One region of the Niabella agricola genome, then DNA from elsewhere that is predicted to be linked to it. Evidence: riboswitches for the same ligand, from Rfam matches in the RefSeq annotation. Region 1 holds a riboswitch; the other holds the start of a gene.
What was found. Region 1 has a riboswitch for thiamine pyrophosphate ahead of LL912_RS08460 (TonB-dependent receptor). Riboswitches for the same ligand answer to the same signal wherever they lie in the genome.
Positions count from the first base shown of each region.

Region 2: another riboswitch for thiamine pyrophosphate. It lies ahead of LL912_RS05895 (DUF6766 family protein); the one in region 1 lies ahead of LL912_RS08460 (TonB-dependent receptor).

Region 1 covers NZ_JAJHIZ010000003.1:712,684-721,596, forward strand. The annotation lists gene gcvP (aminomethyl-transferring glycine dehydrogenase) at 1-2,225, shown strand, start outside; gene infC (translation initiation factor IF-3) at 2,625-3,254, opposite strand; gene era (GTPase Era) at 3,418-4,290, opposite strand; tRNA gene LL912_RS08450 (tRNA-Met) at 4,915-4,986, opposite strand; gene LL912_RS08455 (RNA recognition motif domain-containing protein) at 5,191-5,472, opposite strand; TPP riboswitch at 5,883-5,992, shown strand; gene LL912_RS08460 (TonB-dependent receptor) at 6,069-8,318, shown strand; gene LL912_RS08465 (efflux RND transporter periplasmic adaptor subunit) at 8,433-8,913, opposite strand, start outside.
Region 2 covers NZ_JAJHIZ010000003.1:130,120-139,032, reverse strand. The annotation lists gene LL912_RS05915 (DNA topoisomerase IB) at 1-312, opposite strand, end outside; gene LL912_RS05910 (DUF4142 domain-containing protein) at 704-1,279, shown strand; gene LL912_RS05905 (DUF72 domain-containing protein) at 1,329-2,057, shown strand; gene LL912_RS05900 (hypothetical protein) at 2,192-2,620, shown strand; TPP riboswitch at 2,869-2,972, shown strand; gene LL912_RS05895 (DUF6766 family protein) at 3,010-3,666, shown strand; gene LL912_RS05890 (FN3 associated domain-containing protein) at 3,955-6,108, opposite strand; gene LL912_RS05885 (6-bladed beta-propeller) at 6,148-7,173, opposite strand; gene LL912_RS05880 (DUF1501 domain-containing protein) at 7,385-8,833, opposite strand; gene LL912_RS05875 (PSD1 and planctomycete cytochrome C domain-containing protein) at 8,862-8,913, opposite strand, start outside.

The DNA of each region.
Region 1 (8,913 bases):
AAACGGTGCATGCTGCCGGTGGTTATGTAGCTATGGCTACAGACCTGCTGGCATTAACCCTGTTAACACCTCCCGGTGAACTGGGGGCGGATGTAGCAGTAGGCTCGGCACAACGGTTTGGCGTTCCGCTGGGCTACGGAGGCCCGCACGCCGCCTTTATGACGGCTACCGACGAATTCAAACGCAATATCCCCGGACGGATTATTGGCGTTAGTGAAGACGCAGAAGGTAACCGGGCACTGCGTATGGCATTGCAAACCCGGGAACAACATATCAAACGTGAAAAGGCCACTTCCAATATTTGTACGGCCCAGGCCCTGCTGGCCAATATGGCGGCGATGTATGCCGTATATCATGGTCCGGACGGATTGAAGCGTATTGCAGAGCGGGTGGCCATTTATACCCAGATCGTAGGGGAAGCCATTGAGGCACGCGGCTTTAAACTGGTAAGCGACCAGTACTTTGATACCCTTGTGGTGGAAGTAAGCAACACCGCTGCCATTATTGAAAAAGCAACACAGCAAAAAATCAACCTGCGGCAGATCGATCACCAGCACATTGGCATCTCGCTGGATGAAACGGTTATCATCGAAGACCTTTATGATCTCATCAATTGTTTCGAGAATGATGCTGATCCCGTTTCATTCTCGTTAAGCGCCGAGGAAGAATTGCGTCATATTCCCGGGTCGCTTTCCCGCACTTCAGCCTACCTTACCCACCCGGTGTTCAATACGTATCATAGTGAAAGTAAAATGATGCGGTATATTAAATACCTCGAGAATAAAGATTTATCGCTGAATACTTCTATGATCTCTTTGGGCAGCTGTACCATGAAGCTGAATGCCGCCACAGAGATGATCCCGCTCAGCTGGTCGCATTGGGCCAATATCCACCCTTTTGCACCTGCCAGTCAAACCGGGGGGTACAAACAGATTGTGGATGAACTGAGCCAGTATCTATGCGCGATCACCGCTTTTGATGCCTGCAGCCTGCAGCCTAACAGCGGTGCCCAGGGCGAGTATGCAGGCCTGCTGACCATCAAAGCATATCACGAAGCCCAGGGGAATCCGCAGCGGAACGTGATGCTGATCCCCATTTCCGCGCATGGTACCAACCCGGCTTCAGCGGTAATGGCAGGGATGAAAGTGGTGGTTGTAAAGGCGCTGGAAAATGGGTATATTGATGTGGAAGATCTGAAGGCAAAAGCAGCACAATACCGTGATTCTTTATCCGGCATCATGATCACCTACCCGAGCACCTATGGTGTATATGAAGAAACCGTAAAAGAGATTACCCGGATCATTCATGAAAATGGCGGCCAGGTATATATGGACGGCGCCAATATGAACGCCCAGGTAGGGCTTACGGCCCCCGGCCTGATTGGTGCGGATGTATGCCACCTCAACCTCCATAAGACCTTTGCCATCCCGCATGGTGGCGGCGGTCCCGGCATGGGACCTATTTGTGTAAAAGCGCATCTGGCGCAACATCTGCCAGGCCATGTTTCCATACATAAAGCAAAAACCATTGCGTTGAACGGCAACGGTCAAACCCCGGATACAGCACCGGCTGGTGCTCATGCCGGTGCTGTATCGGCAGCACCTTATGGATCGGCCTCTATCCTGCTGATCTCTTATGCCTATATCCGTATGTTAGGCGCCGGAGGACTAAAAGCCGCGACCGAATACGCAATTCTGAATGCCAATTATATGCGTGCCCGGCTGGCGGAAGACTTTGATATCTTGTATACCAATGCCAACAATCTCTGTGCTCATGAATTCATTGTAGATCTCCGTCCATTTAAGAAAACCGCACAGATCGAAGCAGAGGATGTGGCCAAGAGACTGATGGACTATGGGTTTCATGCACCAACCATGAGCTTCCCCGTTCCAGGCACCATCATGATTGAGCCCACCGAAAGTGAGGACAAAGCCGAACTCGACCGGTTTTGTGATGCCCTGCAGCAGATCCGGAAAGAGATCCGGAAAATAGAAGCAGGTGAATGGGACGTAAAAGACAACCCTTTAAAGAATGCACCGCATACCCAGCAAGCCGTTATCAGCAGTAACTGGGTGCATAGCTATTCCAGGGAGGAAGCGGCATTTCCGCTGCCGTATGTGGCACACAATAAGTTCTGGCCTTCTGTTGCCCGGGTGAATAATACGCTGGGCGACCGGAACCTGATCTGTACCTGCGAGCCGGTGGAGGCCTATATGGAAGCTTAAGACGATCAACATCCAATAAAAAAGGGCTGTTTCAAAAATATTTGGGACAGCCCTTTTTGCGGGTCTGTGGTTTCTATTTCACCCAACAGTGCATAGAAGCAGCGACGCAGCAGGACCGGTGTCCGCCACAAAGGCGCTGAGACATTAAGAGGCACAAGATCAAGTCATTCTTGGTCTTTCTTTGTGCCTTCCTGTCTTCGCGGTTGCCATTTCACGCATCGGCGCAAAAAGCGATGACGCGGCGGCATTCGGCATTGCCGCAAAGACCGGTTATCTGCGAAAATCAGTGAACGTTCATTTGTGCAAATCCGCAGGAAACAGCTTAAACAGAACAAAAAAAAATCGCAAAAGCCCCATTTCAGGAACGGGGCTTCTACGATAAAAACAATTAAAAAATTCCTATTTCTTTTTTGCCGGTTTTGGGGCGATCATTGCCAGCATACGGCGCCCTTCCAGCTTAGGCAGGTTTTCCAGCGTTCCGAAATCAGCCAGCCGCTCTGCAAATTTCAGCAACAGCAATTGGCCGCGATCCTGAAACTGGATGGCCCTTCCCTTAAACTGCACATAGGCCTTAACCTTATTGCCATCTTTCAAAAAACCTTCCGCATGCTTTGCCTTGAAATCAAAATCATGTTCATCCGTATTGGGTGTAAAACGGATCTCTTTGATTTCAGTAGCCTTGCTTTTAGCCTTTAGTTCTTTATCCTTTTTCTTTTTATCGTATAAAAACTTATTGTAATCAATGATGCGGCAAACAGGAGGATCTACCTTGGGTGAAATCTCCACCAGATCCAGTTCCATATCCTGGGCCATTTTCAGGGCCTCCTGGGTGTTGTAAATACCCTGTTCAACATTGTCGCCAACGAGTCGTACTTGTGGAACGCGGATGAATTGATTGATGCGGTGTTCTGCCTCCTTCTGTGGTTGAAACCGTCCTTTAAAGAAGCCTTTAGGCCTGTTGTTGTTATTGCCCCCTGGCCGGAATCCTGTGCCAGGTGGTCTGTAGGCTGGTTTTTGTGGTACTGCCATTTAACTTTTTAAATTCTCCCCGCTGCTCCGCCCGCGAGCAACGCAAATTTTGTTTTTCGAATGAGCCTTCCGGGCAAGGCGAAAAATATTTAATAACAAATATGATAAAATATTGTCAGTCCTGCAATTTTATTTTTTGGGGATTTTTTAACCTTTGGCCGGATCAGGAGCCATACCCGTATTCTTTCAGGTACAATTCGTTGTCGCGCCATTTAGGTTTCACCTTAATAAATAACTCCAGGAATACTTTTTGGTTCAAAAATGCTTCGATATCTTTTCGGGCAGCCATCCCGATCTTTTTTACCATGCTGCCCTTTTCCCCGATCAGGATTGCCTTTTGAGTCTCCCGGTGCACGATAATATCGGCCACAATCTTTACCAGGGTCTGTTTCTCCTTAAATTCCCTGATTAAAACAGCGGTATGATAAGGGATCTCATCCTGCGCCACTTCGTAGATCTTTTCCCGGATCAGCTCGCTGACAAAAAACTTGGTGGGCAGGTCACTGATATCGTCGGAATCATAAAACGGCTCGCCTTCCGGGAGCAATTCCACCACCGGCTGGATGAATTGGTCGATACCCGCCCCTTTCAACGCGGAGATGGCCACTACCCTCCTGCAATAGGGTTTCTCCCTGAAATACTCCATGCAGGCCGCTATTTTCTCTGCGGGCGCTTTATCTATTTTATTGATCACCAGCACACAAGGCACCCTAAGCTTCAGCCCGGAAAAGATCTGATCGCTTTCCTCCCAGTTATCGTTCACATCCACGATCAGCAGCGCCACATCGGCATCTTCGAGGGCACTTTTTACCGACTGCATCATTTTTTCATGCAATTTGTACTTCGGCTCGATGATGCCGGGCGTATCCGAGAAAATGATCTGATAATCCGGTTCGGTCAGGATCGCCTTGATCCGATGCCGGGTGGTTTGCACTTTGGATGAAACAATGGCTAACTTTTCCCCCATCAATGCGTTCAGCAAGGTACTTTTTCCTGCATTGGGCTTGCCAAATATATTTACAAAACCGGATTTCATAACTGCAAAAATAACTCAAAGAAACCACTGAAACACAGAATTAACTTTTGCCGCATAAATACATCTCGGCTGCCAATGGACCGTTAATCATCCATTATAAACGCGTGCCATTCTAACCTTAAATCTGCCAGTCCGGCTCCGGCATTCATGAAAAGGCGATTGTTTTTTTGTTTTTTGCTGTTACAACCATCATCCATTCCGATGGTTCCTCCTCTACGATCCGCAACAACATACCGGAGCCAGCCTATCGCACCCCGCGGCCCTGTGACCGTTCTTTTTCAAACATTGCATCTGATACCTTAAAAATATAGCTGATACCGATACGCCCTGCTAAGCGACCGCCTCATTCTTAAACCCGATCCCGGAGAGGCCCGGTGTCCTTTTAAATGCCGGCCAACACCCCACTCAGAATAGCTCGCATCAACTGCAGACCAGTGTTCTGACAAAGGAACAATTTCTCTGACAGCCGGTATTAAACAAAAAGTAATCATAAACGTATCCAACGATTTATAAGATCCATTGGAATTCACGCGTTATCCCATGCGGTCACCTTTAAAATGGATATACAAGTTAGAAGGGTTAATATAAATAAAACCCGCTACTATAGCGGGTTTTATCCTTTAGTTGCGAAGCCAGGGATCGAACCTGGGACCTTCGGGTTATGAGCCCGACGAGCTACCGCTGCTCTACCTCGCACTGCAAATATAGGACAAAAATCTGAACGTACAAAACAATTGCATAAATACTTTACATTTTTATTGTTTTAATATTCAATTCCGGAAGTCACTTATAAAAAAGGAATGTCAGATCCGGCCAATGGCGGCGCTGACATTCCTTTAATTGTACCCGCAATATGCCGAAGCATATTCGGATCTACTGCTTTATTTTAAAAAGCGGGGCTTACCATTTGCTGGCATAAGAGCGGTTATTGCTCTTTTCTTCTCTCGGCCGGGCTTCTGTAACTTTAATTGCGCGTCCGTCTACAGTACCGCCGTCCAGTTCTTTGATCGCCTTACGGGCGGCTTCATCATCCGGCATCTCCACAAATCCAAAACCACGGCTGCGGCCGGTAGCTTTGTCGGTAATCACCCGTGCGGAGCTTACTTCACCATACTCAACAAAAAACTCTCTGAGATCTTCATCCCGAACGATGAAGCTTAAATTTGAAACATAAATGTTCATAAAAATGAAAAAAATTTAAAATAAAAAATCTTTGAAAAAAAACAGTGTAAGGAGAGGCCTGTAAACCAGATACAGCGATTGCTTAGCAGATCAGGTAGCAAACATTACAAAATGTATTCCCTTCAAACGAACCGCGCAAAGGTACGTGGTTACCGCTACAAACAATGGGTTTTGTGGAGTAGTATGTCAAATTTTTGCTAAATGGCGCGTCTTTTTTCAAATACTCTCAACGGCGCTGCGTTATAACCCGCAAAATACAGCAGGAATACACCAGCCGCTCGATTTTTAGGCAACAGATTGTTTTGTCGTTAAATTTCAATAGCTTTGCGCCGTTCATAAGAGCATCGCTGGCAATACCGCCAGTTTGAATGAGATTTTTAAGACGCAGTATGATGATTATTTTATACTGCTTCTGGTTCCCGGGGTGCTGGATCCTCGCGCAAGCGGGGCTGACGGCTGAGATGATACCCGTAAACCTGATCAGGGTAATGCCTGCGCAGGGAAGGATGGTTCCTTTCTTTTCAGCATTTCCCTCTCATTATTTTTTTTAACCCGCTCCGCAAATAACTGTGGAGTCAAAAAAATGAAAAAAACAAATGAAGAGGCTTTTCATTTCCGGCTGCCTGCTAGGGGCAGCACAGATCGCTTTTGCTCAAACCGATTCTACCACAGCAAAAGCTGACAGTTTTTATTTAATGTCGCCGGTTGAGGTGCGGTCGCTGCGGCTCAGTAACAAAGCGCCTTTTGCCACCTCCAATGTTACCTCCAGAGATCTCGAAAAACAAAACCTGGGACAGAACATGCCTTACCTGTTGAACCAGACGCCATCAGTGGTCGTAAACTCAGACGACGGTGCCGGTGTGGGTTACTCTTCGTTAAGAATCCGCGGAACGGATATGACGCGCATTAATGTAACGATGAACGGCATACCGGTTAATGATGCCGAATCGCAGGCGGCTATTTTTGTAGACCTGCCGGATCTGGCATCCTCCACTACTACCGTGCAGATTCAGCGCGGCGTGGGTTCTTCTACCAACGGCTCCGGCGCCTTTGGCGGTTCTATCAATATTGCCAACCTCGAACAAAGTAAAACACCGGGAGTATCCCTGAGCAATTCCTATGGTTCCTTTGATACCTGGAAACACACGCTGCAGGCCGGCACCGGTTTATTAAAGGGCGGTTTCCAGTTTGATGTACGGCTGTCCAAACTCAGCTCCAATGGCTATATCGACCGTGCTTTCTCAGATCTGCTGGCAGCCCATGTGATCGGGTCCTGGACCTCAAAAAATGAAGCCACTAATATCAAATTCAATTACCTTACCGGTAAAGAACGGACCGGACAGGCCTGGAACGGACTGGGCATTGTGTTTACCGACAAGGACCAGCCGGTTAATTACCAAAAGGAACTGGAAAAACAGGGCCGGAATACCAATACACTGGGCGCAATCAGTGACGGCGTTTATTATAAGGACCAGACAGACAACTACTGGCAGGATTACTACCAGCTGTTTCTCAATCAAAAGCTTCACTCCAACTGGGACCTGAATATCGGAACCTTCTTAACAAGAGGCAAGGGCTATTATAACGAGTACAAAAAAGATGAAGCGTTTGCAGACTATGGAATTCCGGATTACGTAAAAGCACCCGGCGACACGCTGCGCAAGGTGAACCTTACCCGGCAGCTATGGCTGGACAATTATTATTACGGGACGGTTTTTTCTACTACCTACCACACCTCCCGTACGCAATTTGTTTTTGGAGGCGCATATACCCGGTACGACGGCCGACATTATGGTTTTGTAAAGTGGGCGGCATACGGCGTTCCGCTGGATTACCGGTGGTACCGCCTGACGGCTTTTAAAAATGACTACAATGTATACGCGAAATTACAGCAACAGCTGCTTCCCGACCTGTACGCTTTTGCAGACCTGCAGTACCGCAATGTAGCTTATACCATCAACGGGTTCCGGAAATCCCCTTCCCTTCCTCCTATCGAAAACAGGTACCGGTTTTTTAATCCTAAAGTTGGAGCAAGTTATTTTATTCATCATGGCAATGGGGCATCCAGCAAACTTTATGCATCCTATGCCATTGCCAATAAAGAACCGAACCGGGACGATTTTGAAGCATCGGAAACAGAAAAACCGCGACCCGAACAACTGCAGGATCTGGAAGCCGGCTACCAGTACAGTACCCCCGTTTTCCAGGCCGGTGTGAACGGCTATTATATGCGTTATAAGGACCAGCTGATCCTTACCGGCAAGATCAATGATGTGGGCGCCTATGCCCGTACCAATGTTCCCGACAGTTACCGGGCCGGTCTTGAATTTACAGCCGGGCTACAACCGCTGCAGTGGTTGCAACTGAATGCCAACGCTACATTCAGTAAGAACAAAATCCAAGCCATTACACAATACGGCGATGATTATGATAATGGCGGACAGGTAGCCAAGGCGTACCGGAACACCGATATTTCTTTTTCTCCCAACACGGTTGCCGGAGCAAGCCTGACACTGGAACCTCTGTACCAGATCTCGGGCCATCATCATTTTTTTATCGACCTGCTGGAAAAATACGTAAGCCGCCAATACCTGGATAACGCATCTGACCAACAAAAAAGCATCAACCCCTATGCGCTTACCGATCTTCGCTTGCGTTACCAGACCAGCTCCCAAACATTTAAGCAAATTGGGATCATTCTCATGGTAAACAACCTGCTGGATAAAAAATATGAGAACAACGGTTATACCTATAGCTACCTTGCAGGAGGAGCCTATACCACCGAGAATTATTATTTCCCCCAGGCCGGTATCAACTGGAATATCGGGTTAAGTTTTGGGTTTTGAGATTCGAGATTCGAGATTTGAGTTAAATTTTCAGTTATTAGCGATCAGCGCTCAGTTATCAGTTCATTGTCACTGATTGCTGAGCGCTGATCGCTGATTGCTGAGAGCTGGGAGCTATTTTGCCTTAAACAGTTCTTCTTTCGGTACCACTTTTACCCTGGTGTCATCTTTTAAGGTTTGACTAACGGCACTGTAGGGACCGGTAACCACCTCATCTCCTGCCTTCAGCCCGCTGGCGATCTCGATATAATTAATATCCTGTATCCCGGTTTTAACAATCCGTTTTTTTACCACACCGTCCTTCATCACCAGGTATACCACTTCTTCCATTTCGCCGGCACTGCGTTCTTCTTCCGGGCTGTTATTCCCATTGCCTTTCTGTTCCTGCTGCTCTTTGCGGGTATCGCTCAGACTTTTGTCGCTTCCCTTTACCCGGGCATTTACTGCTGAAATCGGAACCGTAACAATGTTCTCTTTCCGCTTGGTTTTGATATCGGCACTCGCATTCATTCCCGGCCGGAAAGGAAATTTTCTTGGCTTCTCGGGATCGATCAGGTCCTGGTAAGAATGTTTATCGATCCGGATACGTACTTCG
Region 2 (8,913 bases), 580 kb from region 1:
TTGCCGGCGGCCTTTTAAATCTATTCCGGTGCACTGGAGATGTCCGTTCGGATTTTCGCAGATCCATACATCCCGCCATGCAGGCGGAATTACGAGGCTCCGGATCCGGGAAAGGGTATCCGCGTCTTTTACCGGTAGTGTATCCTTTAAATAAATGAATCCCTTTCCTTTTTTGATCCGGCGGATGCCGGATCCGTTTGCTGTAATATAGATCAACGAAGCAGCAGCGGCAGTTTTTACCGGATCCCCCGCAAGGATCCCGGACAAGTGATGAGTCATGGGCAGGGTGGTATGAATGGTTGCTAAACGCAAATGAACATGTTTATTTTTACGGTACGGTTAAATCGTTTTTTGCTTTATAAATCCAAAACCGGGCCGGACAAATAAAAAATATCCCGGCGGTGTAACAGGAGATCGGGAAGAGGGCTGTGGGAACGGAAGACTACATGTGATGTGGAAAAATTTACCAAAGAGAAAGCTGGCGCCGGAAAGAATGGAGGCGCTTGCCGGTCATAACAAAGAACAGAGCGGGCCGAACTGATTTTGGCCCGCTGCTTGCGCTTTGGATGGTGAAGAAGCAGTTTCCGGTAATTCGAGGTTTCAAGCATCCGGAATCGGGGGGAGTGCTAATGTACTCCCCGTTTTTAATGAAATTATCCATTCACTTCTAATCCTCTTTCCCATGCGACTATATCTATTTTTTATGATGCTTTTATATGGCCTTTCCACGGGCATTTTGTCCTGCAATCCGCGCCCTGCTGATCAGAAGGGAACTATCAGCGATAGCAATGCTGCACGGTTTAAACAGCGGAGCAGCAGTACGGTGGCGGCCACCCTGGAACGGGACGCCCGTTTTGCGGTGGTCGCTGCCGGATCGGGCATGACCGGGGCTGAATTGGGCATGGTAGCGGCTGATAAAGCATTTGAAAAGCTGGTGCGGCAGCTGGGCGACAGTATGGCACATGCATATGGAGCCGCAAACGCCGAACTCAAGCAGATTGCGGCAAAGAAAAATATCAGTATCCCGGCAGCACCTCCAGACGGAGCGGTGCTGCGCGGGCTGCGGTCATTAAAGGGTGCGGCGTTTGACGACCGGTACCTGCAACAGGTAAAAAAAATGCAGGAAACCGATATTGAGCAATTTAAACGGTATATCAGCGCCGGTAAAGATTCTGATCTTCTTCACTGGGCCATTCTCCGGCTGCCGGCTCTGGAAGCACACCTGGATTATGTAAAACGGATAGATAGTATGGTGATGCAGCAGCGCCGGACCTATTAACGGTGCCGGAATCCTGCTCTTCCAGGCTCATAGTTTATAAGGAGACACCATGAAAAAAGGAAAGATCTATATCGGCACCTCGGGCTGGCATTACAAACACTGGAAGCAGGTATTTTATCCGGATACAGTGCGTGAACCAGACCAGTTGGCGTATTACCAAAGCCATTTCAAAACAGTTGAGATCAACAATAGTTTTTACCACCTTCCTTCTCCAGAAACCTTTAAAGCGTGGAGGTCGGCGGTTGCCGGGGATTTTGTTTTTTCGGTAAAAGCCAGCCGTTTTTTTACCCATATGAAAAAGCTGCATGTTACCAAAGGCGACCTGCAGCCTTTTTTTAAACATGTGCGGCAGCTAAAGGAAAAACTGGGGCCGGTATTGTTTCAATTGCCTCCGCTGTGGAAAGTAAATCCCGAACGGCTGGAGCTGTTGCTGCAAAAGCTTCCGCGGAAATACCGGTACACTTTTGAATTCCGGAACGCTACCTGGTATGATGAACAGATTTACGCGTTGCTGAAAAAATATCATTGTGCCTTCTGCATTTATCATCTTGATAAGCACCTGTCACCATTGATGGTGACCGCCGATTTTGTTTATGTCCGGCTGCATGGTCCTGCCGGGAAATACCAGGGCCGGTATCGTACTCCTGTATTAAAAACCTGGATGAAGCGGTGTAAAGAATGGCAGGCTGATGGAAAGGATGTATATGTGTATTTTGACAATGACCAGGAGGGATATGCAGTAGCCAATGCAAGAACCTTATCCGGCATGCTCGAATGATGCAGGACGGAAACGCTGATGATTTATATTGTCCGGTGACCATTAGTTTTTGTTACAGGTGTTATTGAACCGGTTGCAGGGAAAGAACGATGCAGGCAGCATTTTTGCAAAAAAAGGATAGTAAAAAAACTATTATGGAAAAAGAAACATCATCGGAGAAAATGAATACCATTTCTGAGTGTCTCCGTAAGGCCGCGCAGTCGGGATATGTAGTGGATTTTTTTGTGCAGGAAAACGGGCTCTCTTATAAAGGCTCAAAACAGATCTATCCTCCGGAGGCCGTCAGCATCCGCAATTTTTACCGGTTTGAAGGGGAAAGCGATCCTGCTGACAGTTCGATCCTTTATCTCATCAGGACAAGAGATGGGGTAAGGGGTACATTGCTGGATGCATATGGTATGTATTCCGATAAGGGAATCAGTGGTTTTGTAAAAGGGATCCGGCGTATACATAAACAGCAACCCAGGGAGCAAACGCGGAGCGGGAAACAGGTGCTCCTGGCAGTGCTGGCGGTTTATACGTTATGGTGGATGGTCCGGCGGCTGCTTCGTCGCCGGCGGTGAATATAATGGAGCTTTGTGTATTTTCCAGCAGCTTCTGTACAACCTTGGGTACTGCGGATTACGTTACACAAAATGGGAAAAAAAATCCGGAAGTGGCATGTGTTGCTACACGCTGCAGCTGGTGGTGCCGAATTTCTAAACCCGCGTATGGGGCGTTAATGAATTAGGTATGAAAGCATTGCCCGGTAGCAGTTGCCGGGCTGCCGGGAAAAAACGGGTTTGGCACTATATTTTGATTTCTATAAGTAAGTTTTCTTCCGGGGTGTGTTTTTATCGAAAGATAGGCGCTGAGAATAAACCCGTTGAACCTGAAACGGATCATACCGGCGAAGGAAGAAAGAAAATTTGTCCCCCGCTACAGGCGGGGGGCTTTTTTATAACCAACAGATATGAAAAGAAAAGGGTTTCTTTATCGCAACAGTTTGAGTATAGTTTTGCTGGCTTTGATGTGTTTGTTCTGGTTTGGCCAGATGCTGACCGGATGGAAGGTGTTTAGCGAAGACCAGGCAGAACTGGGTTTGCCGGCACCGGGATTTTGGGAATACCTCCATAGCGGGCATTTCATCCAGGCTACTTTTGAGAACTGGGAAAGTGAATTTCTGCAGATGATGTTATATGTGATACTTACTGTTTTTTTGCGCCAGAAAGGATCTGCTGAATCCAAAAGTCTTGATAAGGCAGAAGATGTAGACCGGGAGCCGGGTCCGCATCCACAAGCACCATGGCCGGTGAAAAAAGGCGGCCGCTGGTTGTGGTGGTATAAGCGATCGCTTTCACTGGCCTTCGCTGTTTTATTTATTGCCAGTTTTTTAGCGCATTTTTACGGCAGCCTTAAAGATTATAACCAGGAAGCAGTGGAAAAAGGAGCCCCCACGGCAACCGCGTTTGAATATATTCGTGAGCAGCGTTTCTGGTTCGAATCTTTTCAAAACTGGCAAAGCGAATTTCTTGCTGTGGCCAGTATTGTATTGTTATCCATTTGGTTCCGCCAAATGGGGTCGCCCCAATCAAAACCCGTGGATATGGCCAATGAAGAAATACCCTAACCTGCTGCGAAGACCTGCCGGTGTTATAGGCAGCGGTAAACGGTTTGTGTAGCACCCATACTCCCGCCCGGATACAGGTACTATCGCCGGAGGAAACCATTACTTTCTGGGTTTGAGGAGCAGGAAGGACAATAGCAGTATTATTGCTATTGCCCAGCAACGCTGTAAAAAGTATAATTACCATCATCTTTTTTCAGGAGTGCGTCCAAATTTTTTGCCAGCCTGAAAACGCGTCGAAAAAAACAGTGCTTGGTGAAGTCTGCCTGGTTTTCTGTTATCCAATGCCCGCTAATTCAGCAACAGCTCATCTAAAAATATCCAGCCTTTATCACCCTTACCACGGTGCCAGGAAGGGAGGCGGTTGACGGGCTTGGCAATTAATTTAATTACATGAACCGGCTGAGGTGTAAAGCGGCACTCATAACCCGTAGTATAAGCCGGAGCCGGGGCTGCCGGTTGCCGGGGTTCCGAATGGCCTAGTAATTTTAACGACTCAACCGCAGGGCCGCCCCAAACCTGCAGTTCATGTGCAGGCATCACATAACTGTCGATGGCAACCAATGAACTGAAGGTAACAGTGCTGATCGTAACCGGCGCTTTAAAAAACAGGAGCGCTTCAAAAGGCGCTTCTCTATAGCCCACCCATTCCCTGGTACCCGGGTTTTCTTTTCCCAGCTGTCCGTCAATCAGTGCCTTCCCGTTCCGTGCCCTGGCCAGGTATTCTTTTGAAGGTGGGGTTATCAGCCGGATACTATCGGGTTGTATGCTGCTTTTATAAAACGTTTCATTAGCAGGATCGCTGGTGATCCACCCGGCAAGATAGGACCGCGCTTTAAGGGTGGCTGCTTTATGAAGCGTAACAGGGGCGGTATATACGGGAGAGCGGAGGCTGTCTGGCTCGCTGCCATCCAGCGTGTAGCGGGTTTCAGCACCCTTTACCGGGTTCTTAATTTCGATTGTAAGTGTATTTTTGAAGATCCGCTGTTCCGTTTTTAACACAGGAGTACTCAGCTTTGCAATCACGGTGTCGCCCTTATACCCGAGATCAAAATCGGTTTTGGGGAACCGGTTTTTTAGTGCTGCTAAATCCTGCGCTGTAAATGCGGTGTTCCAGACCTGGACGGATCGCAGGTCTTTCAGCGGCGCCAGTGCCGATAGTTGCGCGGGCCGTACGCCGGTACCGGAGAGGGAGAGCTGCTTCAGATATTGCAAACTGCTGAGGTGCCGCAGCCCATCACCCTTAACAGCGGTAAATGCCAGATTGAGTGTGCGTAAATGAGCGAATGTTCCGATCGTTTTAAGATCCGCATCTGTTACCGGCATTTTGGCCAGCTGTAAGGATACAATATTGTCTTTTATTTTTTCAAGTTCTTTGAGCTGTGCTGAATGAAACCGGGAACTGCCGTAAAAATTAACAGCAAGAGCAGGAGAGCCCTGCGACAGCGGGGTAATGACCCGGTAGGTTGTATTGAGCTCCGCTACCAGTTGTTCAGCTGCTGCTTTAAAATCATAATCTTCGGGTTCGCCACTTTTAAAGAGCCTGGCGGCAATCATCCGGAGCGTATCGTTTCCGGGAAGATCGGTTACCTTTTTTGTGAGATGGGCGCCGCCCTTTATCCATAAATAGAGGATGCGGGCTTCTTCTTCTGTAAGCTGGGGCTTACCCCTGGGGGGCATGTGTTCTTTGCTTTCGGGCGGAAGATGGATACGCTGCATCATTAACCCAAGGTCGGCGGCGGCGGTGTCCCACAGTTTTCCGTTCTTTCCTCCTTTGAGGAGTAGCCGGGTGGTTTCCATTACCAGTTCACCCTTAGCCTTATTGCTGTTGTGGCAACTCATACATTTGTTTTTGAGGATCGGTTGCACGAGGTGGGTATAAATAACGGCGGCTTCCAGGGGTACTTCGGGGCCTTTATCGGCCGAAATAACCGGGGATAAAAGAAAATTATCGCCGTGCGTGATGGTAGCACCTTGATGTCCGGCAATCAGCAATACAGTGGTTGACAAAAGCCCTGCTGCAATGACCCTGCTGCTGTGTGCCCGTATCTGGTTGCGGAAGCTATACCATAAGAAGCTGATAAAAGCAGAAAGAACACCCATCCACTTATGCACGCCGATGGCTGCAGGATCATATCCTGTTTCCTTCGACAAAAGGATTCCCATCAGGGCGGCCACAACCGTAGTAAAGGAAGCAGCCAGCAGCAGACCGTCAGCAAGTTGCTGAAGCGCCGCGTGCCGGGGTGCACGGAGCTGCATTTCAAATAGAAAGGCGAGCAGCAATAACACGATAGGAAAGTGCAGTACCAATGGATGCGCCCTGCCGGCAACCTGGAGAACGGCCGGTATTTTAAGGTAACGGTCAAAAATAACCAGTATAAGCAAGAGGCCATTCAGGGCAATGCATGCATTAAAAATAATTTCCCGCCACTTCAGTTGCTTCATGATTGGTTTGTTTGCTCCAACATTTTAAGGCATCAGGTTTTAAACCACCGGTTCCAGCTTATAAGGATATACTTTCCCCGAATTCCACTGTGCCACATACAGGTTTTCTTCATCATCGATGCATACATCGTGTGGATACTGGAAAACCGGGTCGGTCTGATACAGCTCCTGTAACCGGCCGTCTGCATACCGGGGCGCACAACCGGCCAGGTTGGATATGACCTGGTTGTTTTTGTCAAGAATGGTTATAAAACCGGATCGCTGATCCGTTTTGCTGTTACTTTGTAATACCGCCGCGTATAAATGATCGCCTTTGATAACCGGGCGGCATACCCAGGCCCCCGGCATGGCGATGGTATCGATATATACGCCGTCCATCGAATAGCGTTTAAATGCGTTTTCCTTCCGGGAAGTTACGATCAGTACCGGCTTTTTATTCCGATGGTCGATACAGATTCCATGTGCGTTCAGCAGGTGCTTTGGCGCATTGCCCCTGCCGCCAAAATGCCGGATATAGCGCCCTTTTTGATCGTACTGGATCACAAAGTCCTTCCCGTATCCGTCCACCACGTAGATGTCGCCGTTTTGCGCTATTGCTGTTTCTGTGGGTATATATTCTTCAGCCGTGGTATATGCTCCGGTTTCTTTGGGATAATTCAATGTGAGTAACACCCGGCCGTTGAGCGTGGTTTTGATGACCTGGTGCCGTTTGTTATCGCAGATAAACAGTACATCCGTTCCGTTTTCGTTAAAAATAGTAAGGCCGTGAGCTCCCGGGTATTCGGTCCCCCAGGTACTTAATAATTGGCCTTTCTTATCGTAAATAATCACATTGTTCTTTGTTTCGTTGGTCAGCAACAGGATGCGGCCTTTACTGTCCTGTACCATTTCATGACAATCGTTAACCGGGTACCGGGCCACATCTGCCTGGCTCCAATGGGCATTTAACCGGTAGCGTTTATTACCCTGACCCAACACAACATCGTTCTTTATCAGCCAGTCGGGGGTATACAGGAGGCCGGCAAAGCCTAAGGCTGTATTGCGGATAAAATGTTTTCTATTCATGTTTTTGTTTTACAGTATTTAACACCAGATGCCTGGTACCGGGTAGTTATGACTGCTATTTGTTGTTTAATGCCGGCAGCCTGGTGTTTTACTACTTGCTATTTGTTATTTACTATTTGTAATTTGACGCTTGTTAATCGGTACTTGCTATTTTGTATTTGCTATTTGTTACCTGTTATTTGATATTTAATGCTTGTTATGTCAAATAAGCCTACACCATTAAGCCCGTTATCACTTTGCCTGCAACATCAGTCAGCCGGTAGCGGCGTCCGAGGTGCTTATATACCAGGCGCTCATGGTCGAGTCCCATCAGGTGCAGGGCCGTTGCGTGAAAATCGTGCACATGCACAGGATCAGCAATGATATTATAGCCAAATTCATCGGTTTCTCCGTATACACCGGGTTTGATGCCCCCACCGGCCATCCACATGGTAAAGCAGCGCGGATGGTGATCCCGCCCGTAGTTGTCTTTTGAAAGGGTCCCCTGGCAGTAATTGGTGCGGCCAAACTCACCGCCCCAGATGACCAGGGTTTCATCCAGCAGGCCTCTTTGCTTCAGGTCGGTGACCAGCGCCGCGGATGCCTGGTCCGTATCCCTGCATTGACCGGCCAGCTCATTGGGAAGATTGCCATGGCTGTCCCATCCCTGGTGATACAGTTGTACAAAGCGTACCCCGTTCTCCGACAATTTGCGAGCTAAGAGGCAATTGGCTGCATAGGTGCCGGGCACCAGGCAGTCGGGCCCATAAAGTTTAATAATAGACTCCGGTTCTTTGCTCAGATCGGTTACTTCCGGCACGGCGGTCTGCATGCGGTAGGCCATTTCATATTGCTGTACTTTGGCTTTTATTTCCGGATCACCTACAACGCCATAACTTTCATGATTCAGTTCTGAAAGATGATCCAGCATTTTTCTTCTTTCCGTTTTGTCCATACCATCGGGGTCATTGAGGTAGAGTACGGGGTTCTCCCCGTTGCTGAATTGAACGCCCTGGTGAATGGAGTCCAAAAAACCATTGGTCCAGAGTTTGGAGTAAACGCCCTGCCCGTTACCCTTTCCTTTGGAGAGAAGCACACAAAAGGCCGGCAGGTTTTTGTTTTCGCTGCCAAGGCCATAGCTGAGCCAGGCACCCATGCTGGGGCGGTTGCCTACCTGGGCTCCGGTTTGGAAGAAGGTGAGGGCGGGGTCGTGATTGATGGCTTCTGTGTAGAGGCTTTTTACAATACACAGATCGTCCACAATTTTGGCTGTATAAGGAAGGAGATCACTGATCCAGGCACGGTGCTCGCCGTATTGATTGAATTTAAATACCGTACCGGCCAGTGGGAATTTAGACTGGTTAGCTGTCATTCCGGTAAGTCGTTGCCCTTGCCGTACCGACTCCGGCAGATCCTGGCCCTGCATCTCGTTCAGCTTGGGTTTATAATCAAACAGGTCCAGTTGTGACGGGGCTCCGTTCTGGAAAAGATAAATAATGCGTTTGGCTTTGGGCGCAAAATGCGGGAGCCCGGAAACGAGGGCTTCTTCAACATCCCTGCTGCTAAACAGTTCGGGAATTAGTAAGGTGCCCAGTGCGGCACCTCCAATACCCATACCCAGCTTTGTAAGAAAGCGGCGGCGGTTGAGGTTGAGTCCATGTTCCAATACTTCTTTTTCCATATTACCCGGTTTAAATGCTGTGGTCGGTTTATACTTTTACAATGGCTTCCTCCATATTGTAGATCATATTGATTACCCGC